Linked DNA regions of Xanthobacter dioxanivorans. The protein of the gene in region 1 binds, or shares a complex with, the protein of each later gene. Links are inferred from orthologs where the notes say so. Each region holds a gene or a part of one and is shown in the gene's direction. Other genes may lie near its edges. The genes, in order: EZH22_RS24940 and xseA.

Evidence for each region.
Region 2: the proteins of EZH22_RS24940 (region 1) and xseA are in contact, whole or in part, in a cryo-EM structure (PDB 8TXR), measured with the Escherichia coli proteins. The link is inferred for Xanthobacter dioxanivorans from one-to-one orthologs.

Annotation. Positions count from the first base shown.
Region 1 is NZ_CP063362.1:5,319,901-5,335,172, reverse strand. The notes cover bases 6,717-9,614. They hold EZH22_RS24940 (exodeoxyribonuclease VII small subunit), read left to right. Parts: upstream 6,717-7,967; coding sequence 7,968-8,261; downstream 8,262-9,614. Other genes in these bases: EZH22_RS24930 (hypothetical protein), read right to left, coding at 9,014-9,614; EZH22_RS24935 (protein-S-isoprenylcysteine O-methyltransferase), read right to left, coding at 8,427-9,017; EZH22_RS24945 (ATP phosphoribosyltransferase regulatory subunit), read right to left, coding at 6,717-7,839. In the rest of the region: EZH22_RS24980 (LysR family transcriptional regulator), read right to left, coding at 1-20; EZH22_RS24975 (hypothetical protein), read right to left, coding at 108-389; EZH22_RS32045 (DUF3458 domain-containing protein), read right to left, coding at 571-1,740; EZH22_RS32040 (M1 family aminopeptidase), read right to left, coding at 1,734-2,408; EZH22_RS24965 (sulfite exporter TauE/SafE family protein), read right to left, coding at 3,315-4,103; EZH22_RS24960 (sulfite exporter TauE/SafE family protein), read right to left, coding at 4,320-5,162; EZH22_RS24955 (hypothetical protein), read left to right, coding at 5,300-5,614; hisG (ATP phosphoribosyltransferase), read right to left, coding at 5,693-6,667; more of EZH22_RS24945, read right to left, coding at 6,664-6,716; more of EZH22_RS24930, read right to left, coding at 9,615-10,321; EZH22_RS24925 (glycosyltransferase family 9 protein), read left to right, coding at 10,460-11,743; EZH22_RS24920 (glycosyltransferase family 2 protein), read left to right, coding at 11,846-12,709; aroQ (type II 3-dehydroquinate dehydratase), read left to right, coding at 12,836-13,276; accB (acetyl-CoA carboxylase biotin carboxyl carrier protein), read left to right, coding at 13,353-13,817; EZH22_RS24900 (hypothetical protein), read right to left, coding at 15,239-15,272. UniProt on the Escherichia coli protein: Bidirectionally degrades single-stranded DNA into large acid-insoluble oligonucleotides, which are then degraded further into small acid-soluble oligonucleotides.
Region 2 is NZ_CP063362.1:3,237,030-3,242,926, forward strand. The notes cover bases 1-2,841. They hold xseA (exodeoxyribonuclease VII large subunit), read left to right. Parts: upstream 1-602; coding sequence 603-2,081; downstream 2,082-2,841. Other genes in these bases: purD (phosphoribosylamine--glycine ligase), read right to left, coding at 1-491; EZH22_RS15110 (DUF2093 domain-containing protein), read left to right, coding at 2,154-2,375; lpxK (tetraacyldisaccharide 4'-kinase), read right to left, coding at 2,457-2,841. Also shown: more of lpxK, read right to left, coding at 2,842-3,485; EZH22_RS15125 (lysophospholipid acyltransferase family protein), read right to left, coding at 4,776-5,474; EZH22_RS15130 (DUF4170 domain-containing protein), read right to left, coding at 5,527-5,778; EZH22_RS15135 (3'(2'),5'-bisphosphate nucleotidase CysQ), read right to left, coding at 5,794-5,897. UniProt on the Escherichia coli protein: Bidirectionally degrades single-stranded DNA into large acid-insoluble oligonucleotides, which are then degraded further into small acid-soluble oligonucleotides.

The DNA of each region.
Region 1 (15,272 bases):
ACTTCGTCGAAGCGTGTCATGCGGACCTCTCGGACGAATGGGTCATGTCCACCGCATCAGCCGCCCCGGCCGGACCGGACGTCCGGTCCGGCCGCAGGCGACGACCATCACTCGCCGCCGATGCCACGGTCGCCGAGGCGCAGGAACTCGGAATCGGCCGACAGCTGCGCGTTCGCGGCGGCGTGGGCGCGGGAGGTGGCGAGCGGATGGCCCTGCCAGCGGCTCTCGGAATAGCCGAGGGCGTGCCCCGCCTGCTCATAGGGCGACTGAACCGCCGCTTCCGCCTGGGCATCGGCTTCCTCGCGGGAGAGGTCGTCGGCGGCCCGGGCGAGGCCGGACACGCCGAGGGTGGCGGCAAGGGCGATGGCGCCGAGGGTCAGATAACGCATGATGGTCTCCATTGAATGGCAGCGATGGCGCTGCTTTCGATGGAGGGGAAGCTAAGCCTCCCTCGTCTCTGGGATAATACGCCAGTTTCGCATCTTTTTATCCCATTTTCCGATGTAATCGAGGCGCCCCTGCGCGCCAGCCCCTGGACGAAAGCGGGCCGGCGCGCAGGCGGATGCGTCGCTACGCCAGCGAGCGGGTGGCGATGTCGGCCACGTCCGGCGACAGGCCCGGTGTTTCCGCGATGCGGCGAAGGGCACGCTCGGCATTGCTGCGACGCACCGGTTCTAGCTGACGGAAGGTCTTGAACGAGGCGAGGAGACGGGCGGCGACCTGCGGATTCTTGCTGTCGAGGGTGAGCACAACGTCCGCCACGAAAGCGTGACCTTCCCCATCGGCACGGTTGAACTGGGTGGGGTTGGCGGCGGCGAAGGCGCCGATGAGGGCGCGCACGCGATTCGGATTCGCCAGGGAGAAGGCTGGGTGCAGCATCAGGTCCTTCACCCGGTCCAGGGTCCCGGCGGAGGCGATCTGCGCCTGCAGCGTGAACCATTTGTCGATGACGAGGGCGTCGCGCTCGAAGCGGTTGTAGAAGGCGCCGAGCGCCGCCTCGCGCTCGGGAACGTCGTGCTGGGCGAGCACGGCGAGGGCGGTGAGGCGGTCCGTCATGTTGTCGGCGCTCTCGAACTGGGCCTTGGCGCGAGCGATGCCATCCGCCGAACCGGTGACGGCGAGGTAGTCGAGGCTGAGATTGCGCAGCGCGCGCCGGCCGGCGGAGGCCGCGTCGGGCGAGAACGGGCCGCTCGCCGCTTCGGCGCCATAGGCCGTCGCGAATGCGTCGGCCAGCGCCGTGCCGAGGGCGACGCGCAGCCCCTTGCGGGCGGCGTAGACGGCGTCGGGGTTCACGTCGCTGGCAAGCTCGCGCGCCACTTCACCCTCGCCGGGCAGGGCCAGCGCCTGGGCCTTGAAGGCGGGGTCGAGGCCGGCATCGGCAAGGATGGCCCCGGCGGCGGTGACGAGCGCGTCCGGCGCCGGCAGCGTGCCGGAGCGCGCCCCCGCCTTCAGTTGCTCGAGGGCGATGCGCTGGAGCGCGTCGAAGCGGTTGAAGGGGTCGGCGTCATGGGCGGCAAGGAAAACGCGGTCGGCCTCGGTGAGGTCGCTCGCCAGGTTCACCGGCGCCGAGAAGCCGCGGTTGAGCGAAGGCACGGGCCGCGCGTCGAGGCCGGTGAACACGAAGCTCTGCTGCGCCTCCTTCACCTCGATGACCCCGTGCTCCACCGGGATGTTGCCAAGCATCAGCGGCTGGTCGCGCCCGTCCGGCCCCACGAGGCCGAGGGCCAGCGGGATCAGCATGGGCTTCTTGTCGCCCTGCCCGGGGTGGGGGGAACCGACTGGGTCACGTCGAGCCGGTAGGTGCCGGCGGCGGCGTCATAGGTGCCGTGCGCGGTGAGGAGCGGCGTGCCCGACTGGGCGTACCACAGGGCGAACTGGGAGAGGTCGCGCCCGGTGGCGTCGGCGAAGGCGGCGACGAAATCCTCGATGGTGGCCGCCTCGCCGTCGTGGCGCTGGAAGTAAAGGTCCATGCCGGCGCGAAAGCCCGCCTCGCCGAGCAGGGTTTTCAGCATGCGGACCACCTCCGCGCCCTTCTCGTACACGGTGGCGGTGTAGAAGTTATTGATCTCGCGATAGGTTTCCGGTCGGACCGGATGGGCGAGGGGGCCGGAATCCTCGGTGAACTGGGCCGCCTTGAGCATGCGCACGTCGGCGATGCGCTTCACCGGCCGCGAGCGTTGGTCGGAGGAGAATTCCTGGTCGCGGAAGACGGTGAGGCCCTCCTTCAGGCACAGCTGGAACCAGTCGCGGCAGGTGATGCGGTTGCCGGTCCAGTTGTGGAAATATTCGTGGGCGATCACCCCTCGATGCCGGAATAGTCGGCGTCGGTGGCGGTCTCGGGGGTCGCCAGCACATACTTGTCGTTGAAGACGTTGAGGCCCTTGTTCTCCATGGCCCCATGTTGAAATCGGAGACGGCGACGATGTTGAACACGTCGAGGTCGTATTCGCGGCCGAACGCTTCCTCGTCCCAGCGCATGGAGCGCTTCAGCGCGTCCATGGCGTAGCCGGCCCGAGCCTGCTTGCCTTCTTCCACATAGATGCCAAGCTCCACCCGCCGGCCCGAGACGGTGACGAAGCTGTCCGCCACCTTGGCCAGCCGCCCGCCCACCAGGGCGAACAGGTAAGAGGGCTTCGGCCAGGGGTCGTGCCACACGGCAAAGTGCCGGCCGGTGCCGGGAATGTCGCCGCTTTCGACACGGTTGCCGTTGCCGAGCAGGATCGGCGCCTCGTCCTTGCCGGCCTCGATGCGAGTGGTGAAGATGGAGAGCACGTCCGGCCGGTCGGGATAATAGGTGATGCGGCGGAAGCCCTCCGGCTCGCACTGGGTGCAGTAATTGCCCGAGGTGCGATAGAGGCCCATGAGCTGGGTGTTGGCGGTGGGGTCCACCAGCGTCTCGATTTCCAGCGTGAAGGCGTCCGCCGGGGGATGGGCCAGGGTGAGCTTGTCCGGCGTCGCCTCGAAGCTCGGCCCGGCCAGCGGACGGCCGTCCACGGCGAGGCGCACCAGCGTGAGGCCATCGCCGTCGAGCACCACCGGCGCGTCGTCAGCGCCGAGCGGGTTGCGCTTCAGGGCGAGGCGGGCGGTGACGCGGGTCTGGGAGGGGTGGAGCGCGAAGTCGAGGTCCACCCGTTCCACAAGCCAGTCCGGCGGGCGGTAATCGGCAAGGCGGATCGGGTGCGGCTCGGCATCACGCATGTCAACGCTCCTGGCGCGGGCTCGGGAGGCACGAGCCGGCGCATCGCTCATCTGTCGGGTCCGGCGGAAGACTAGAGCGCGATCGCGGCGGAGGAAAGCGCGGGGCCCGCCGGCGCTCAGCCGTGACGCCAGACTTTTATCGCCGAGAGGGCGAGCAGGCCGGCGAGCAGCGGCAGCAGGACGCCCGTGGGGATGATCCCCAGGAGGCGGCTGCCCACGAACGCTCCGGCGATGGAGCCGAGCCCCATGGCCAGCAGGAAGCCGCGATTGTGCCCCAGCACCGCGAAGCTGCGGTCGCGGCTGTAGCGGGCGAAGCCCACCAGCATGGTGGGCAGGCTGATGGCGAGCGAGAGGCTGCCGGCGAGCTTCACGTCCATGCCGAAGAGCAGGATCAAAGTGGGAATCAGCAGCTCTCCGCCGGCGACGCCGAGGACGGACGCGAAGATCCCGATGGCGAAGCCCGCGGCCACGCCCGCCGCCAGCTGCGGCCAGCCGGTTAGTAGCGCCTCGGCCGGGGCCGCCCCATGGCCGAAGGCCAGCACCACGGCGATCGTGCCGAGCAGGAGCGCGATGACCCGGTACAGGACCCCGGAGGAGAGCCGGACGGCGAGCCCGGCGCCGGCCCAGGCGCCGAACAGGCTGCCGGCCAGCAGGTTGGCGATGATGCCCCAATGGGCGGCCACATCGGCGAACGGCACCACGCTGGCGCGGAACGGCAGGGCGAAGGCCACCACCACGAGGCTCACTGCCTTGTTGACGATGACGGCGTCGAGGGCCTTGAAACCGAAGACCGAGATGAGCACCGGCAGGCGGAATTCCGCGCCGCCGAGGCCGATGAGGCCCCCGAGCGTGCCGATGACGCCGCCGGCTGAAAAGGCGATGGGCGGGCGCGATGTCACCTTCATGGCCTGGACGATCAAAAGTGAAGCTGGGTGCCACACTTTCCAGAAACCCGGTGGCGCGTCCAGATTTATTTGATCATCTTTCTCGAATATGCAAATTCACTCGGTGATCGTGTGAATGAAGTGTTGTATATATAAGAATATATCTTTTGGGGCGACCTGCGTTGCTTGAGGTGTCCGGCTGGATATCGCTTGCGCAGGGCGTGTCCGCGCCGGGGCTCAGGCGTGGTCCTGCCGGGTGCTGTGCCGCCAGATCTTCACCGCCGAGGCGACGAGGATGAGGCCGAGCAGGGGCAAGAGCACCACCGACGGCAGGATGCCGAGCAACTGCCCGCCGATGAAGGTGCCGGTGATCGACCCCGCCACCATCACGCCGAGAAAGGGCGCGTTGTCGCGGATGACCCCGATGGTGTTGTCGCGGCCGAAGCGGGCGAAGCCGACGAGGATGGTCGGCAGGGCGATGACGAGGGCGACGCTGCCGGCGAGCTTCACCGGCAGGGAGAACAGCAGCACCAGCGTCGGCACCAGGAGTTCGCCGCCGGCCACGCCCATCATGGCCACGGCGAGGCCGATGGCGAAGCCCGCGGCCACCCCCGCCACGACGCGCACGGTTCCATCGACGGGCATGTGCCTCAACTCGGGATCGCCGCCGGCGACGAGCAGCACCGCGGTGACGAGGAGCAGCACCGCGATGGCGCGGAACAGGGTGCGCGAAGCGAAGCGGGTGGCATAGGTGGCGCCGGCGAAGGCGCCGGCGAGGCTGCCCGCCAGCATGGTGAGGATGATGGGCCCATGCGCCGCCACGTCCGCATACGGCACGGCCTCGGCCCTGAAGGGCAGCGCCGAGGCCACCACCACGAGGCTCAGGGCACGGTTGAGGATCACCGCCGGCAGCGCGTCGAAGCCGAAGGCGATGAGCACCGGCAGGCGGATCTCCGCCCCGCCGAGGCCGATCAGGCCGCCGACAATGCCGATGGCGGCGCCGGAGCCGAAGCCGCCGAGCAGGCGGGCGGGTGATAGCGGTGTGACCGGCTCGGACGGCAGCATGACGAATCCCCCCACGAACACGGCATCTTAGCGGGGGTATCAGCGTCGCCGCCGGTTTTTGGGGATGGAGTGCTGACCTAATTGTCCCGAATTTTGCACCGCACTGTTGCGGAAAAGGGCCCTTATCCGGCGGTGGTCCGATGAATAGCTCCATGTCCATCGGAGCGGCGCTGATTGCGCCGCAACACATGGAGATGAAAATGCGCAAGCTGACTTTTGGTGCCGTCGTGCTGGCCACCACCCTTCTCGCCACCGGCGCCGTGCGGGCGGCGGACGAGCCTTCGCGCGAGGCCGCCGACACCGCGGCCGAAGCGGCGGCTTCCTCGGGTCATCAGGGTCTCGCCTACGCCGCGAGCCAGGCCCGCAGCTCCGCCTTCGCCCGCATCCGGCAGGACAATGGCCCCGCGCTGTCGCAGGGCGACCAGTTGTTCCTGCAGCAGGGTGACCGCGGCATCGGCAACAACTGAGCGCGTCCGCCGATCGCACATGGAGGCACCGCCGGTCCGCGCGGCCGGCGGTGCCTCCATGCGCCGGACGGGCGGCGGTCAGCCGAGCCGGGCTTCCAGGGCCTCGAACAGCGGATTGTCGGCGGCGAACACGTATTCGATCGGCCCCACCGTCACCATGCTGGCCCCGCCCTCGCGCAGGAAGGTGGCGAGGCCGTGCAGGGTGTCGGGCGGGCAGTGCAGGGTGAGCATGCCCGACGAGGTCGGTCCGCCGAAGGGCGCGACGCAGCGGTAGCGCGCCACGGCCTGGTCCACCAGCGACGCATCGCAGCTGGCGAAGCGGGTGCGCACCTCGCGCATGGTGCGGGCGCGCTTTTCCGCGCCCAGCCGGTCGAACATGGCCCGCGCGGCCGAAAGGGCCCCGGCGCTCCAGCTGGCGGTCAGCGAGGCGACGAGGTTCGCCTCGGACTTCAGGATGATCCCGTCGTCCACCACCTTCAGCGCGTTGGCGGCCAGCGTCGCGCCGGTGGTGGTGATGTCGACGATGAGCTCCGCCGAGCCGGAGGCGGGGGTGCCCTCGGTGGCGCCGGCGCTCTCGACGATGCGGTAGTCGACGATGCCATGGCGGGCGAAGAAGCCGCGCGTGAGGTTGACGTATTTCGTCGCCACGCGAATGCGGCGGCCGGTGCGGCCGTGGAAATGGCTCGCCACGTCGTCGAGGTCGTCCATGGTGCGCACGTCGATCCAGGCCTGCGGCACCGCCACCACCACATTGGCATGGCCGAAGCCCAGCTTCTCCAGCAGCGCCACGCGGCTGTCCGCCTCCAGGATGTTCTCGCGCACCAGGTCCTCGCCGGTGACGCCCATATGGGCGGCGCCGGCGGCCAGCGCGGCGGCGATCTCCGAGGCGGAGAGGTAGGCCACCTCCACATTGTCCACGCCGCCCAGCGCGCCGCGATATTCGCGCGCGCCCCGGGCCTGCGTCAGCGGCATGCCGGCGCGGCCGAAGAAGGCGTGGACATTCTCCTGCAGCCGCCCCTTGGACGGCACGGCAAGGATGAGCGGGCTCGTCATCGGGCGGCCTCCGCTGAAAGATCGAGGGCGGCGAGGCGCTCCACCCATGCGGCGAGGCCGACGCCCGGCACGCAGTGCTCGGCGCCGAGGCGCGACAGCAGCTTGTCGTAGCGCCCGCCCGCCACCAGCGGCCCGGCGGTGCGGTCGGAGATGCTCGCCTTGGGGTCGTGCAGCTCGAACACCATGCCGCTGTAATAGTCGAGCGGCCGGCCGAAGGCCGTGGAGAAGCGCACGTCGGCAAGGTTCACCGCATAGGCGGTGAGAAAGCCACTGCGCCGGTCGAACACGTCGAGGGCGGCGGAAATGTCGATGCCGGCCTCCGCCGTCAGCGCGCGCATGCGGGCGGAGGCGTCGTCCGGCGTGCCGGAGATGGAGAGGTAGCGGGAAAGGATCTGCGCGGTCTCGGCGGACAGGCCCGCGCCGGCTTCCAGCGAGGATTGCTCAAGGAAGCGCTCGGCGATCTCGGAGACGGTGCGCCCGCCCACGGTGGAGATGCCGGCGATGGAGAGCAGGTCGGTGATCAGCGCCCGCGCCGCCGCCGGGTCGGCCCCGGCGAGGGCGGCGAGGACGCCGGCATGGGCGGAAGCGCCTTCCTGCGGGCGATCCCGCAGGCGGCCGAGGTCGGCGTCGAGCCGGCCCTGGCCGAAATCCTTGAGCAGCCGGCGGCGCAGGGCCGGGGCCAGAGGCAGCGCCTCCAGCAGGGCCGCGAACAGGCCCACGTCGCCGAGCCGGATCTGCGGCTGGGGCAGGCCGTAGAGCGCGCAGGCATTGAGCCCGAGGGCGACGATCTCGGCGTCCGCCGCCTCGATGTCGGTGCGGCCGAAGGATTCGACGCCCGCCTGCCGGAACTCGCCCGAGCCTTCGCCGCGAAAGCGGAACACCGGACCAAGATAGCTGACGCGTGCCGGCATCCGCATCCCGCCCGCGATGACGGCGCGGGCGACGGGGATGGTGAGGTCGGGCCTCAGGCACAGCTCGCGGCCCTCGGCATCCGCCGTCAGGTACATGCGGCGCCGGATGGATTCCCCCGAAAGGTCGAGGAACACGTCCGCAGGCTGGAGGATGGGCGGATGGATGCGCGCGAAGCCGGCCGCGTCGAAGGCGGCGAGGAGCGCGTCTTCGAGGCTGGATGGGTCGCGGGGCTCAATTGGCGCGGACGCCGCGGGGAACATGGGATCGGTGTTTTCCGTGAAAGCTCGCCGGCTTCTACCAAAGGGCGGGCGCGGGGGCCACCCCGGCGGCTTTCTGACCCCGCGACCGCTCGTCTATGGTGGACCGGGCAGAATCAGCGGAGGCGGCCATGGCCGAGGCGAACCAGGGCAGTGCAGGCAAGGGCAAGGCCGTGCCCGCCGCGGGAGCGGGCGTGGACGCGCTGAGCTTCGAGGCGGCGCTGGCCGAACTCGAGGCCATCGTCACCAGCCTCGAGAAGGGCAACGTCCCGCTGGAGGAGTCCATCGCCATCTATGAGCGGGGCGAGGCCCTCAAGAAGCGGTGCGAGACGCTGCTGAAGGCGGCGGAGGCGCGGGTGGAGACCATCACCCGCGACGCCGACGGCCGCCCCACCGGCACCGCTCCGCTGGACCCGGAAGGGTAGGGGTCTTCGCCCTTCCACGGCCGGTGAGGGGCCGATACGGCATGTCCGGGCCGAAGGAGGCCATTGTCCCATTCCGGGACATTCCTCGCCCGCCCCGTGGACGTCCCGCGAACGCAGCGTGACCGAATCGGCGCGGGCCCGCCTTTCCCGCTTCGTTCCGCGCCCTCAATAGATGCCGGGGATGATGCGCTTGGTGCGCTTCTCATAGGCCTCGTACTGCGCGCCGAAGGCCTCGCGCATCATCTGTTCCTCCCGCCCAACGCGGAAAAAGAACAGCGTGCCGAAGCCGATGAGCCCGGCCGGGCCGGCGATGAGGTTCGGCAGCAGCAGCACCTGCGCCAGCGCCCACAGGAAGAAGGCGGAATACATGGGGTGGCGCACCTTCTCGTAGACGCCGGTGGTAATGAGCTGGTGCTTGTCCTTGATCTCCAGCGTCACCGACCAATAGCGCCCCAGCTGGCGATGGGTGCGCCAGAACAGCCACAGCGCCGCGGCGAAGACCAGCACCCCCGCCGCCACCTGCGCCAGGGACGGCGGGTAGGAGGCGAAGCGCGGGAAGGAGGTGGCGGCGTAGACGGCGGGCACCACGCCGAGCCCGAGCGTCGAGATGGACAGGAGGATGATCTCCCGCGCCGTGCGGTGGCGGGCATCGGCCACGCCCTGGCGCTTGGCCTTGCGCTCGAACGGGATGCGCAGGACGTACCAGGCGGCGACGCCCACCGCCCAGGCGATCTTGGCGAAGGTGACGAGGCTCATGGAGGGCTTTCGGAGGCTGGAAGGGGCAGGATGCGCCCGGTCTCGTCGACGACGAGGGGGCGCAGGGTTCCGTCTGGCTCGGTATAGGCGCGCAGCCCGTTGGTGTGCGCGGCCACCACGTCGAAGGCGAGCGGGCCGCAGACATAGGCGTAGAAGTCGTGGGTGGCGCGGATGTCGCTGGCGAGGAAGCACTGGCAGTGGACGCGCATCACGTCGAGGCGGAAGCGCCAGTAGGTGGCGGGGGAAACCATGTCGCGCACCGCCACCTGCCGCAGCAGCGGCCGGGCGGAGAAGTCGCCCGCCGGCAGCAACGGCTCGGCGAACGCGGCGGGACCGAGGGTGACCGGGTTCACCTTGTAGAACGAGACGATGTCGTCGCGCGACTGCACCTCCAGCCAGCCGATGCGCGGCCGGGCGGCCACCTCCGCCGCCGCGGCCCTCAGGCGCTCGCCGGCGGGGTGGAGGGCGAATTTCGCCGTGGTGCTGCCGAGGGTCAGGATGCGCACCCGGACCCGCGAGCCGAAATCCGGGTCCGCCTTCAACGCCGCCGCCACCGCGCTCACCGCATGCATGGCGCCGAGGCTGTGGCCGGCGACGACGATCTCGTCCATCCCTTCCGACGCGGCGGCCTGCTCCACCGCGCGGAGCCGGTCGGCGAAGGCGCCGATGCGCGCGTCCACCTGGGGGTGGCGCCCGCGCACGAAGTCCACGGAGAATTCCGCGAGGTCGAGGGACTGCTTGAGGCGGAACCTGCGGCCGGGCCAGCGCATCAGCAGCAGCCCGGCCCCGGCCGCGACCGCCGCGCCGATCAAAATGGCCGCCACCGTCCCCAGGTGGGGCGCCGCCAGCCGCCCCGCGGCGATGCCGGCCGCCAGCCCGAGCCCCCAGAGGGCGGCAAGCAGCAGGTAGGTGAAGAGGAAGAACAGGCCGTAGCGCCGGCTGGTGCGGAAATAGCCGGCGATGGTGCCGCTCGCCGCCATGTCCGCCAGCGCCCGCACCGATCCCCTGAGGTGGGAGCGCCGCGGCCGCCGCATGTCGGCCCGGGCGAGGTCGTCCCAGGCGAGGACCTCGAACGTCGTCTGCGTGCGCCAGCCGGGCGCCTGGGCCGTGCTGCGCCACAGGGCGCCGGTGGGGGTGGGCAGAGGCGCTGCGTCCAGGCCTTGCGTCGCGACGTTCCAGACCGCGCCGAAGCGCTTCAGCTCGCGCAGGAAGATGCGAAGGTGGCCGTCCACCGTCATCGGATCGTATCCGGCCACGAAGAAGACGTGGCGCCGGCTGACACGCGTGTTTGGGGCCTCCCGCATGCGGCGCCTTCTAGCGAAGAAGCGGCGGCGTGACCAGCCGCGGCGTTCCTGCATCCCCGGCCTTGATCGTGAGGGCGTTCCCCTTGCTGCCGCTTGGTTATGTCGTTACGAAAGGTAGCGTACAGCCGTGGGGGAGGGATGGTCAGGCTCGCGGATCTGTTTCGGCGTCGCAGGCGAAAAAAGAGACCCGTCGAGGGCGGCCCCTTCGCGCCGGCCACCTTCGAGGACGCCGGCCGGAAGCTGCGGGGGCTCACCGAGGCCCCCTCCATCCTGGTGCTCAAGCTCGACCATATCGGCGACCTCATTACCGCGCTGCCGGCCTGCGAACGGCTGCGCGCGGCCTTTCCCGCCTCCCGCCTCGATCTCCTGTGCGGCCCCTACAATGTGGAGCTCGCCCGCTCCACGGGTCTGTTCGACGCCGTGCACGCCTACGATTTCTTCGGCGCCCAGGACCGCACTCCGCGGCGTGCCGATGCCGACGACGTGGACGAGATGCGGCGGCTGGGGCTGCCGGCCTATGACATCGCCGTGGACCTGCGGCACGACGACGACACGCGCATTCTCCTGTGGGGAATCGCGGCGCAGGTCCGCGTCGGCTTCGCGAGCCTGTCCCGGCCCTTCGCCCTCGACATCGCCCTGCCCGAGATGGAAGCCTCGGCCCGAGCCTCCGGGCTGCTGTCGCCGGTGGATGCGACGACGCGGCTCGTGCTGCTCGCGGAGGCTTTGTCGAGCCTTTTCCGCGCGGCGCGCCACGGCTATGGCGGGGCGCTGGGTTGCATGCCGCCGCCGGCAACCGCCCCGGCCCGCTTTCCGCATGGTTATGTGGTGCTCGCCGTCGGCTCGCGCCTGCCCATCAAACGCTGGCCGGTGCCGGCTTGGCAGGAGCTGGCGCAGGCGCTTCTGGCGCGAACGCCGTTCGGTCTGGTGCTCCTGGGGCGCGCCGGGGAGGACGCGGGCCTCGCCACGCTTGCCGATACCCTGCCGGGGAATCGGATGCTGGACCTCACCGGAGGGCTGACCCTGGCGGAAGTCCCCGCCGTGTTGCGCGAAGCCAAGGCGCTCGTCGGGCTCGATTCGGGCCCGGCGCACATGGCGTCGGCGCTCGGGGTGCCTTGCGTGGTGCTGTTTTCCGGCTTCGCCGAGGCGCGCGTGTGGGCGCCCATCGGCCCGGCCACGGAAGTGCTGCGGGCGCAGACGGCATGCGCGCCCTGCTTCCTGCCATCGGCCGACCTGTGCCCCTTCGAGCGGCGCTGCATGACCGCGCTGCAGCCGGACGACGTGCTCGCGGCCCTGGCGCGGGTGGGGCGGCACCCGGCCCTGGCGGCTCTGGCCCGGCCGGAGGGCGCCGGCCTTGCCTTTGCCGAAGAGCTGGCGCAGGAAACCCCCGCGCTGGCCCGCTGCCCCGCATCAGGGCGGCTGTAGCGGTCGCCGGTCCGGGTTCGCCCCGGTAACAGCCTGTCTGGCCGGGCCGCAAATCCTGGAACCGACGTCCCGGATGCGACGTCCCGTGGTGTCGAGGTTGCCGTGTCCGTTCCCGTCGTCACCGTGGTGTTCGTGACCTACAACAGCGGCGCGGTGATCGGCCGCGCGGTCGCCTCGGTTCCCGACGACTACGCCGTGATCATCGTCGACAACGCCTCGCCCGATGGCACCGCATGGCGCGCGGCGCTGGCCCGCCCGGCCGAAATCTTCGAGATGCCCGCCAATGCCGGCTTCGGCACCGCCTGCAATGTGGGCGCGCGGCGGGCGCGGACACCCTTCGTCCTGTTCCTCAATCCGGACGCGGAGCTCGCCCCCGATGCCGTGGACCGGCTGGTGGAGGCGGCCCGGCGCTATGGCGGCCCGGCCATCCTCATGCCGGCCATCACCGGGGAGAACGGGCGATTGATGCGCAAGGAGGGCAGCATCTTCGAGAAGGTGCCGCGCCGCGCCCGCCTCGTGCCGGAAGAGATCGCCGGCGACTATTGCACCCGCTTCGTGCACGGGGCCGCTTTTCTGGTGGCGCGCGAGGCCTTCCTTGGCCTCGGCGGCTTCGACGAGGCCATCTTCCTCTACCACGAGGACGACGACCTCTCCCTGCGGGCGCTGGAGCGGAAGATCCCCATCGTGGTGGTGACAGCGGCGCGGGTGGTGCATGCGGGCGGGCGCTCCAGCAAGCCGTCCTTCGCCCAGACCTTCCGCGTCAACCGCGCTAAGATGCACTCGGAGCTCTACGTGCGGCAGAAGTATCACCGCACCATCAGTCGGGCCGGACGGCTGGCCGTCCTCGGTGCGGGCTGCCTGCTGGCCCTGGCCTGCTTCGACCTCCACCGTTTCGCCATCCGTGCCGGCAAGGCCGCGGGCTGCCTCGACGGACCCCGGCGCAACATCCCGGCGAACCTGCCCTGAAGCAGAATTTCCACGGCGTGGTGGTGGATACGACGCCGTGATGACGGCCCGCTCTTTCCTTGCGGCCCGCGCACCCCTATAAGGCAGCGACCCGGCCGAAGGGTGCCGGCGGCAGATCTGTTACGGATGTCCGATACCGTCCACGTCCTGAACGGGCCGAACCTCAACCTCCTCGGCACCCGCGAGCCGGGCATCTACGGTGCGGCGACCCTCGCCGACGTGGAGGCGCTGTGCCGTGCGGAGGGGACGGCGCTCGGCTTCGAGATCGTCTTCCGCCAGACCAATTCGGAAGGCGCGCTGGTGGATTTCATCCAGCAGGCGCGCGGCGCAAGGGGGATCGTGCTGAATGCAGCGGCCTACACCCACACCTCCGTCGCCGTGCGCGACGCGGTGGCGGCGGTAGGGGTGCCCACCATCGAGGTGCACCTGTCCAACGTGTTCGCGCGGGAAGCCTTTCGCCACCACTCCTATCTGTCCCCGGTGGCGCGCGGGGTGATCTGCGGTTTCGGGCCGCAGAGCTACGTGCTGGGGCTTCACGCCCTCGCCGGCCTGCCGCCCGCGCCGTGAAATATTAAAGTGCCGTGACGCACCATCTCGAACAGCCCTCGTGCGGCCGCATCCGGCCGGCAAGAGCAGGAATATGATGAAGCCTCCCCATTCCCCCATCGACACCGCCGTCGTCAAAGAGATCGCCGAACTCCTCTCGAGCAGCGACCTCACCGAGATCGAGGTGGAGCACGAGGGCCTGCGCATCCGGGTGGTGCGCGCGCCCGCTCCGGTCACCTTCGCCCAGGCCGCGCCGCTGGCGCCGGCCGTCCTGGCCGCGGCGCCCGTCGCCGTCGCTGCGGCCGAGGTGGCCGACCTCTCCAAGCATCCGGGCGTCGTGCCCTCGCCCATGGTCGGCACCGCCTACCTCTCCCCCGAACCCGGGGCGGCCCCGTTCATCGAGATCGGCGCCACCGTGAAGGAGGGCCAGACGGTGCTCATCATCGAGGCGATGAAGACCATGAACGCCATCCCCGCGCCGCGCACCGGCACGGTGACACGCATCCTCGTGGGCAACGCCCAGCCCGTGGAATATGGCGAGCCGCTGCTCATCATCGAATGACCCGGCTCGGATCAGGCAGGCACCCTTGATGTTCAGAAAAATCCTCATCGCCAACCGCGGCGAGATCGCGCTGCGGATCCTGCGCGCCTGCAAGGAGCTGGGCATCGCGACGGTCGCGGTCCACTCCACCGCGGATGCCGACGCCATGCACGTGCGCCTCGCCGACGAGAGCGTATGCATCGGCCCGCCCGCGGCCCGCGAGAGCTATCTCAACATCCCCTCGCTGCTGGCCGCCTGCGAGATCACCGGGGCGGACGCGGTGCATCCCGGCTACGGCTTCCTGGCCGAGAATGCACGGTTCGCCGAGATCCTCGCCGACCACAACATTCATTTCATCGGCCCCAAGGCGGAGCATATCCGCATCATGGGCGACAAGATCGAGGCCAAGAAGACGGCCCAGTCCCTCGGCATTCCGGTGGTGCCCGGCTCCGACGGCGGCATCCATTCGGACGAGGAGGCCCACCGGGTCGCCGCCGAGATCGGCTTCCCGGTGCTGGTGAAGGCCGCCGCCGGCGGCGGCGGGCGCGGCATGAAGGTGGCGATGACCAAGGAGGACCTCTCCCAGGCCCTCTCCACCGCCCGCACCGAAGCCAAAGCCGCCTTTGGCGACGACGCCGTCTATCTGGAAAAGTACCTTTCCACCCCGCGCCACATCGAGGTGCAGGTGCTGGGCGACGGCAAGGGCCACGCCATCCATCTCGGCGAGCGCGACTGCTCGCTCCAGCGCCGCCACCAGAAGGTGTGGGAGGAGGCGCCGTCTCCGGTCATCACCGCCGTCCAGCGGGCGCAGATCGGCGAGACCTGCGCCGCCGCCATGCGCAAGCTCGGCTATATCGGCGTGGGCACCATCGAGTTCCTGTACGAGAACGGGAACTTCTACTTCATCGAGATGAACACCCGCATCCAGGTGGAGCATCCGGTGACGGAGATGGTCACCGGCATCGACCTCATCAACGAGCAGATCCGCGTGGCCGCGGGCGAGCCGCTGACCCTGACCCAGAAGGACGTGGTGATCGAGGGCCATGCCATCGAATGCCGGGTGAATGCGGAGCATCCCACCACCTTCCGGCCGTCGCCGGGCAAGATCACCCACTACCACGTGCCGGGCGGCCTCGGCATCCGCGTGGATTCCAACGCCTATCAGGGCTACGTCATCCCCCCACCTATGACAGCCTGGTGGGCAAGCTGATCGTGCACGGCAAGACGCGGGACGAATGCCTGCGCCGCCTGCGCCGCGCGCTGGACGAGTTCGTGGTGGACGGCATCGACACCACGCTGCCGCTGTTTCGCACCCTGGTGCGCACCCGCGACATCGCCGAAGGCAGGTATGACATCCACTGGCTGGAGCATTTCCTCGTCGACGGCGAGGGGAAGACGGTGGCCTGAGGCTGCATCGCCGGCGGTCGGAGAGGCGCTCTACTCTACTGGAGCAGGGACTGAAAATCCGTCGGGGAA
Region 2 (5,897 bases), 2.1 Mb from region 1 along the record:
AGCGCGTCCTCGACCGAAAGCGCCACCACCACGCCCTTGCCGGCCATGAGGCCGTCGGCCTTCACCACGATGGGCGCGCCCTCGGCGCGCACATAGGCGGCGGCCTCGGCCGGGCTGGTGAAGCGGGCGAAGGCGGCGGTGGGAATGCCGTGGGCGCGGCACAATTCCTTGGTGAAGAGCTTGGAGCCCTCAAGGCGGGCGGCGGCCGCGGTCGGGCCGAATGCGGGGATGCCGGCGGCCTCCAGCCGGTCCACCAGCCCGGCCACGAGGGGCGCCTCGGGGCCCACCACGACGAAGTCGATGGTGTGGTCGAGGCACCATTTCACGATGGTGTCGTGGGCGGAGAGCGGAATGCCCTCGATCAGGTCGGCATGCTCGGCGATGCCGGGATTGCCGGGTATGGCGTAGAACTGGCCCAGGCTCGGGCTCTGCGCCAGCTTCCACGCGAGCGCATGCTCGCGGCCCCCGGAACCGAGCAGCAGGATGTTCATGCGGCCTCCCCGTCGTATCTTGTCCCAATCGCCTATCGGCTCGGGGCCGCGCAAACAAGGGCTTCGGCTCTGCGCTCGCCGCATGGGCCCTCTTCCCGTTATGCTGTTTTCATGAGCAGGCTGGACCGCGATTCGATGGTGGATGTCGCAGAACCCCGCGCCAATGCGCCCGAATGGAGCGTTTCCGAGCTTTCGGCGGCGCTCCGCCGCACGGTGGAGGACGCCTACGGCCACGTGCGCGTGCGCGGTGAAATCTCCGGCTATCGCGGGCCGCATTCGTCGGGCCATGCTTATTTCTCGCTGAAGGATGCCGGGGCGCGGCTCGATGCCGTCATCTGGAAAGGCACCTTCCAGCGCCTGCGCCTCAGGCCGGAGGAGGGGCTGGAGGTTGTGGCGGTGGGGCGTCTCACCACCTATCCGGGCAAGTCCGGCTACCAGATCGTGATCGAGGCGCTGGAGTTCGCCGGCGCCGGCGCCATCATGGCCATGCTGGAAGAGAGGAAGCGCCGACTCGCCGCCGAAGGCCTGTTCGATCCCGCCCGCAAGGTGCCCCTGCCGTTCCTGCCGCTGGTGGTCGGCGTGATCACCTCGCCCACCGGCGCGGTGATCCGCGACATCCTCCACCGCCTGGCGGACCGCTTTCCGCGCCGGGTGCTGGTGTGGCCGGTGCGGGTGCAGGGGGAAACCTCGGCGGCGGAGGTGGCGGCGGCCATCCGCGGCTTCAACGCCTTGCCGGAAGGCGGCGCGATTCCCCGGCCGGACGTGATCGTGGTGGCGCGCGGCGGCGGCGCGCTGGAAGACCTGCTCGGATTTTCCGACGAGGCGGTGGTGCGCGCGGCGGCGGAGAGCGCCATTCCCCTGGTGGCGGCGGTGGGGCACGAGACCGACGTCACCCTCATCGATTTCGCCGCCGACGTGCGCGCGCCCACCCCCACCGCCGCCGCCGAGATGGTGGTGCCGGTGCGGGCCGACCTCGTCGCCACGGTGGAGGACCTGGGCGCCCGCCTCGTCGCCGCGCCGCTGCGGCTGTTGGATCGGCGCAAGGCGGACCTGAGGGCGCTCGCGCGCCTCCTGCCATCGGCGGAGAGCCTGTTCGCCGTTCCGCGCCAGCGCCTCGACGTGGCCGGCGAGCGGCTGCCGCGGGCGCTGAAGGCCAATGCGGGCGCGCACCGGCTGAGCCTCGTGGCGATCCGCGCCCGGCTGTCGCCGGAGGCGCTGAAGGCGCGTGTCGTACGCGGGCAGGAGCGGGTGGAGGGGCTCGGCGACCGGCTCGGGCGGGCCTTCGCCGTCGCGGCGGAGCGGCGCGCCGCGCGGCTCAAGGCCGCGGGGCAGTTGCTGGAGGCCCTGTCCTATCACGGCGTGCTCAGCCGCGGCTTCGCCCTGGTGCGCGACGCCGCCGGCCAGCCGGTGCGCAGCGCCGCCGCCGCCGTGCCGGGATCGGCGCTCGATCTGGAGTTTGCCGACGGCCGAGTGGGCGTCACCGTGGGGCGCGCGCCGGACCTTCTGCCGGCGGGAGGAGCACCCCGTCCCAAGCCGCCGGCGCGGCGAGCGCGCAAGGCCGAGACGGGGCCGACCCTGTTCGATCCGTGACGGCGCCCCTTTCGCATTGCGGGATAAGGGATTATCTTGTCTGCGACACCAAGCAGGATTTCGACCCCGGTGATGAATCGTTTTGAACGCTTCTCCGAGCCCCATGGCGAGGCAGAAGTCCGCTACCTTGACGGGGAATTCCGCATCCTGCGGCCCGGCAGCTTCGTGCGCTGCGCGGTAACCGGCCAGACCATCCCTCTCGACGAGTTGCGCTACTGGAGCGTGGACCTGCAGGAGGCCTATCTGGACCCGGAAGCGGTGCTGACCCGCGTGCGCGAGCGCTCCGCCGGCTGAAGCCCGGGCGCCGGGCCGAATGTCCCCGCCTGCCAAATCGGGCTTCAGCGGTGCGCCCGCTGCCGGGGGGGCATTCCGCCGCTATGAGCCTTTTCCCCTGCGCTCCGCGCACCGTGCTTCGGCCCCGGCGATAAGCGCGTCGAGGGCCTCCGGCGTGTCCAGCCGGAGCGTGACGGGCAGGACGGCGATGGCGCCGCGCCATGCGGCGAAGCCCGCTCCGGACAGGCGCGCCATGTCCTTCTCCGTGGTCACCAGCCGCGCCTTCAGCCGCGCCGCTTCCGCCACGAGGGCCTCGATTTCCCCGATCCGGAAGGGATGATGGTCGGGGAAGGCGCGGCGGTCGGCCAGCGCCAGCCCTTCCGCCGCCAGCGTCGCGAAGAATTTCTCCGGTCGCCCGATGCCGGCGAAGGCCAGCAGCGGGGCGTCCCGCAAGGCCGCGATGGCCCGCGGATCGGGGGCGAGGCGCCCGCGCAGCACTTTTACCCCGGCCCGGCGCGCCGCCTGCGCCACGGTTTCCCCGGCGGCGCCGTCCCCCACCACCAGCACCGCATCGGCGCGGGCGAGCTGGGGGGCGAGGGGCGCCCGCAGCGGGCCGGCGGGGGTGACCCGGCCGTTGCCGACCCCGACCGCGCCGTCCACCACCAGCAGGGCGGTGTCCTTGTGGAGGGAGGGGTTCTGGAAGCCGTCGTCCATGACGATGTGGCTTGCCCCCTCGGCAACGGCGAGGCGGGCGCCGCCGATCCGGTCGCCGCCGGCAACGATGGTCGGGGCATGGCGGGCGAGCAGCAGCGCCTCGTCGCCCACCTCCGCCGCGCCGTGCCGGGCCGGATCCACCCGGAGCAGGCCGCGCGCCGTGCCCCCATGCCCGCGCAACAGGGCGAAGGGCCGCGCGCCGCGCGCCGCCAGGCGGTCGAGGAGGGCGATGGCGGTGGGGGTCTTGCCCGCCCCGCCCACGGTGGGATTGCCGATGCAGATGACCGGGGCCCCGACCATGCCGCCTGGCGCGTCCATCCGGCGCAGCGCGACCGCGCCCACCAGCGCGCCGACGGGGCCGAGCAGGGCGCTGGCGAGGCCCGGCGGACGCCACCAGAAGCGCGGCGCGGCGCGCATCAGCGCCTCTGCAGGCGGATCTGGATGAGGTAGGGCTCGATGGCGGCGAGCGTCCGGTCGAGCGCGCCGCCCAGCGCCGTCACCGTGGCGAAGGCCGAATCGACGGTGTGGCTGCGCAGCTCCTGGTCCCTGAGCAGGGCGTAGGTGGCACGGGCGATGCCGAGGGCGTCGCCGATCTCGAAGGCGCCTTCCTCGCTGTCGAGGCGCTCATAGACGGGGCCGAAGTTCCACACATGCGGGCCGTGCACCACGGCGACGCCGAGTTTCGCCGGCTCGATCGGGTTCTGCCCGCCATGCTCCACCAGCGAGCCGCCCATGAACACGACGGGAGCGAGGCGGTAGAACAGGCCCAGCTCGCCGATGGTGTCGGCCACGTAGACGTCGGTCTCGCGATCCGGCAGCTCGCCCAGGCTGCGCTGGCGGGTGGTGAGGTCGGCGGCCTGGGCCAGGGCGGCCACATCCACCCCGCGGTCGGGATGGCGGGGAGCGATGACGGTGAGGAAGCCCGGGATCTTGGAGGCCAGCATCTCGTGCGCCTCGATGACCGCCTCCTCCTCGCCCTCGTGGGTGGAGGCGGCGAGCAGCATCGGCCGGTTGGCGCAGGCGCGGGCGAGGGTCTGGAGCTCCCCAGAATCGGCGGCGGGCGGGGGCACGTCAAACTTGAGGTTGCCGCTCACTTCCACCCGCGGGGTGCCGAGGTCGCGGAAGCGGCTGCCGTCCTCCTCGCTCTGGGCGAGGCAGAGGTCGATGCGCGAGAGCAGGGCGCGGGCGCTCTTCGGCAGGCGCGCCCACCGTTTGGCGGAGCGCTCGGAGAGGCGGGCATTCACCAGCACCACGGCGGTGCCGCGCCGGCCCAGCTCGGCGATGAGGTTCGGCCAGAGCTCGGATTCGGCGATGAGCACCAGGTCCGGCGCCCAGTGGTCGAGGAAGCGGGCCACGAAGCCGCGCGCGTCGAGGGGCACGAACTGGTGGATCACCCCGGCGGCGCCCGGCGCTCCGCCACGCGGCTGGAGGTGAGGGTGCCGGAGGTGAGCAGCACGCGGAAGCCGCGCGCGTCCAACCGCTCGATCAGCGGCAGAACCGAGATGACTTCGCCGACGCTCGCCCCATGCACCCAGACCAGCGGACCGTCCGGCCGCTCGACGCTGGCCCGGCCGCGCCGCTCGGCGAGGCGGGAGGGATCCTCCTTGCCCTTGCGGACGCGGTAGGACAGCCAGGCGGGGGCGAGAAGGGCAGCCGCGGAGCTGGCGCCACGGTACAGGCGAAGGGTCAGCGGCAGGGCCCGGCCCTTCATGCGCCCCTCGACCCGGCCGCGAGCGCCTCGGCGCGGGCGGTCACTGCTTCGAGCCGCGCCTGGAGCAGGTCGCGCGCGGCGGCGAGGCCAGCCTCGTCCACGTCGCGGGCGACGAACACCGGCTCGCCCACCACCGCGGCCCCCGGGCCGAACGGCAGGTTGAGGCTGGCGCGGTCCCAGCTCTTGAGAGTGATACGGTTTCGGGTGGCCATGGCGAGCGGGATGATAGGGCGTCCTGAATACCGTGCAATGGTAACGACGCCCAGGCCGGCCCGGCGGGCGATCTTCGGCACGTCCGCGGTCATCGCCACGTTGATGCCCTCGGACAGGGTCTGCAGCATCTCGTAGGTGGCGGAGACCGCGCCCTTGCGGTGGAAGTCGCGGCGGGAGGTGGCTCCCGAGCCGCGAATGGTGCCCACGCCGAGCTTTTCCGCCGCGATGGCGTTGATCTGCGCATCCGCATGGCGGGAGATCAGCACCTTGGCCTTGTGGTGCGGCCGCATGGCGAACGGGGCCAGGAAATGCTGCCCGTGCCAGAACGTCATGATGACCGGCATGCGCTCGTCGATGGTGTCGAAGATGTCCGGCGGCTCGATCACGAACCGCGTGGTGTGCGCCACGAACTTGAAATAGGACGCAAACGTCGTGCCTGCCGCCACCTGGAAGGCGCGGTTTGTCCTCAGTCGCCGCCACATCTTCGGGTCTGCTCGCTTTCTTTTTCTTTCTGTCGCCGCGGGCGCGGGAGCCTCAGTCGCCCTGCACCTTACCGGTTTCGGGATCCAGCAGGCGGTGCAGGTGAACCACGAAGTAGCGCATCATGGCGTTGTCCACGGTCTGCTGCGCCTTCCCCTTCCAGGCCGCCGCGGCGCTGGCATAATCGGGGTAGATGCCGACGATGTCGAGCTTGGAAAGGTCCTTGAACTCGGCGCCGTCGATGGACGTGAGCTCGCCGCCGAATACGAGATGAGGCAATTGCTTGCGGGCGCTGGTCTCGGTCATGGTGTCCCCAAAAGGTCAGTTGCGTTTGAAAGCGGTGCGGGCGGCGTCAAGCGCCGCCGGATAAAGGGTTGTTCCGGCGCAGATCAGCGGCGCGTGGCGCGGCACCGGGGCGTTGTAGC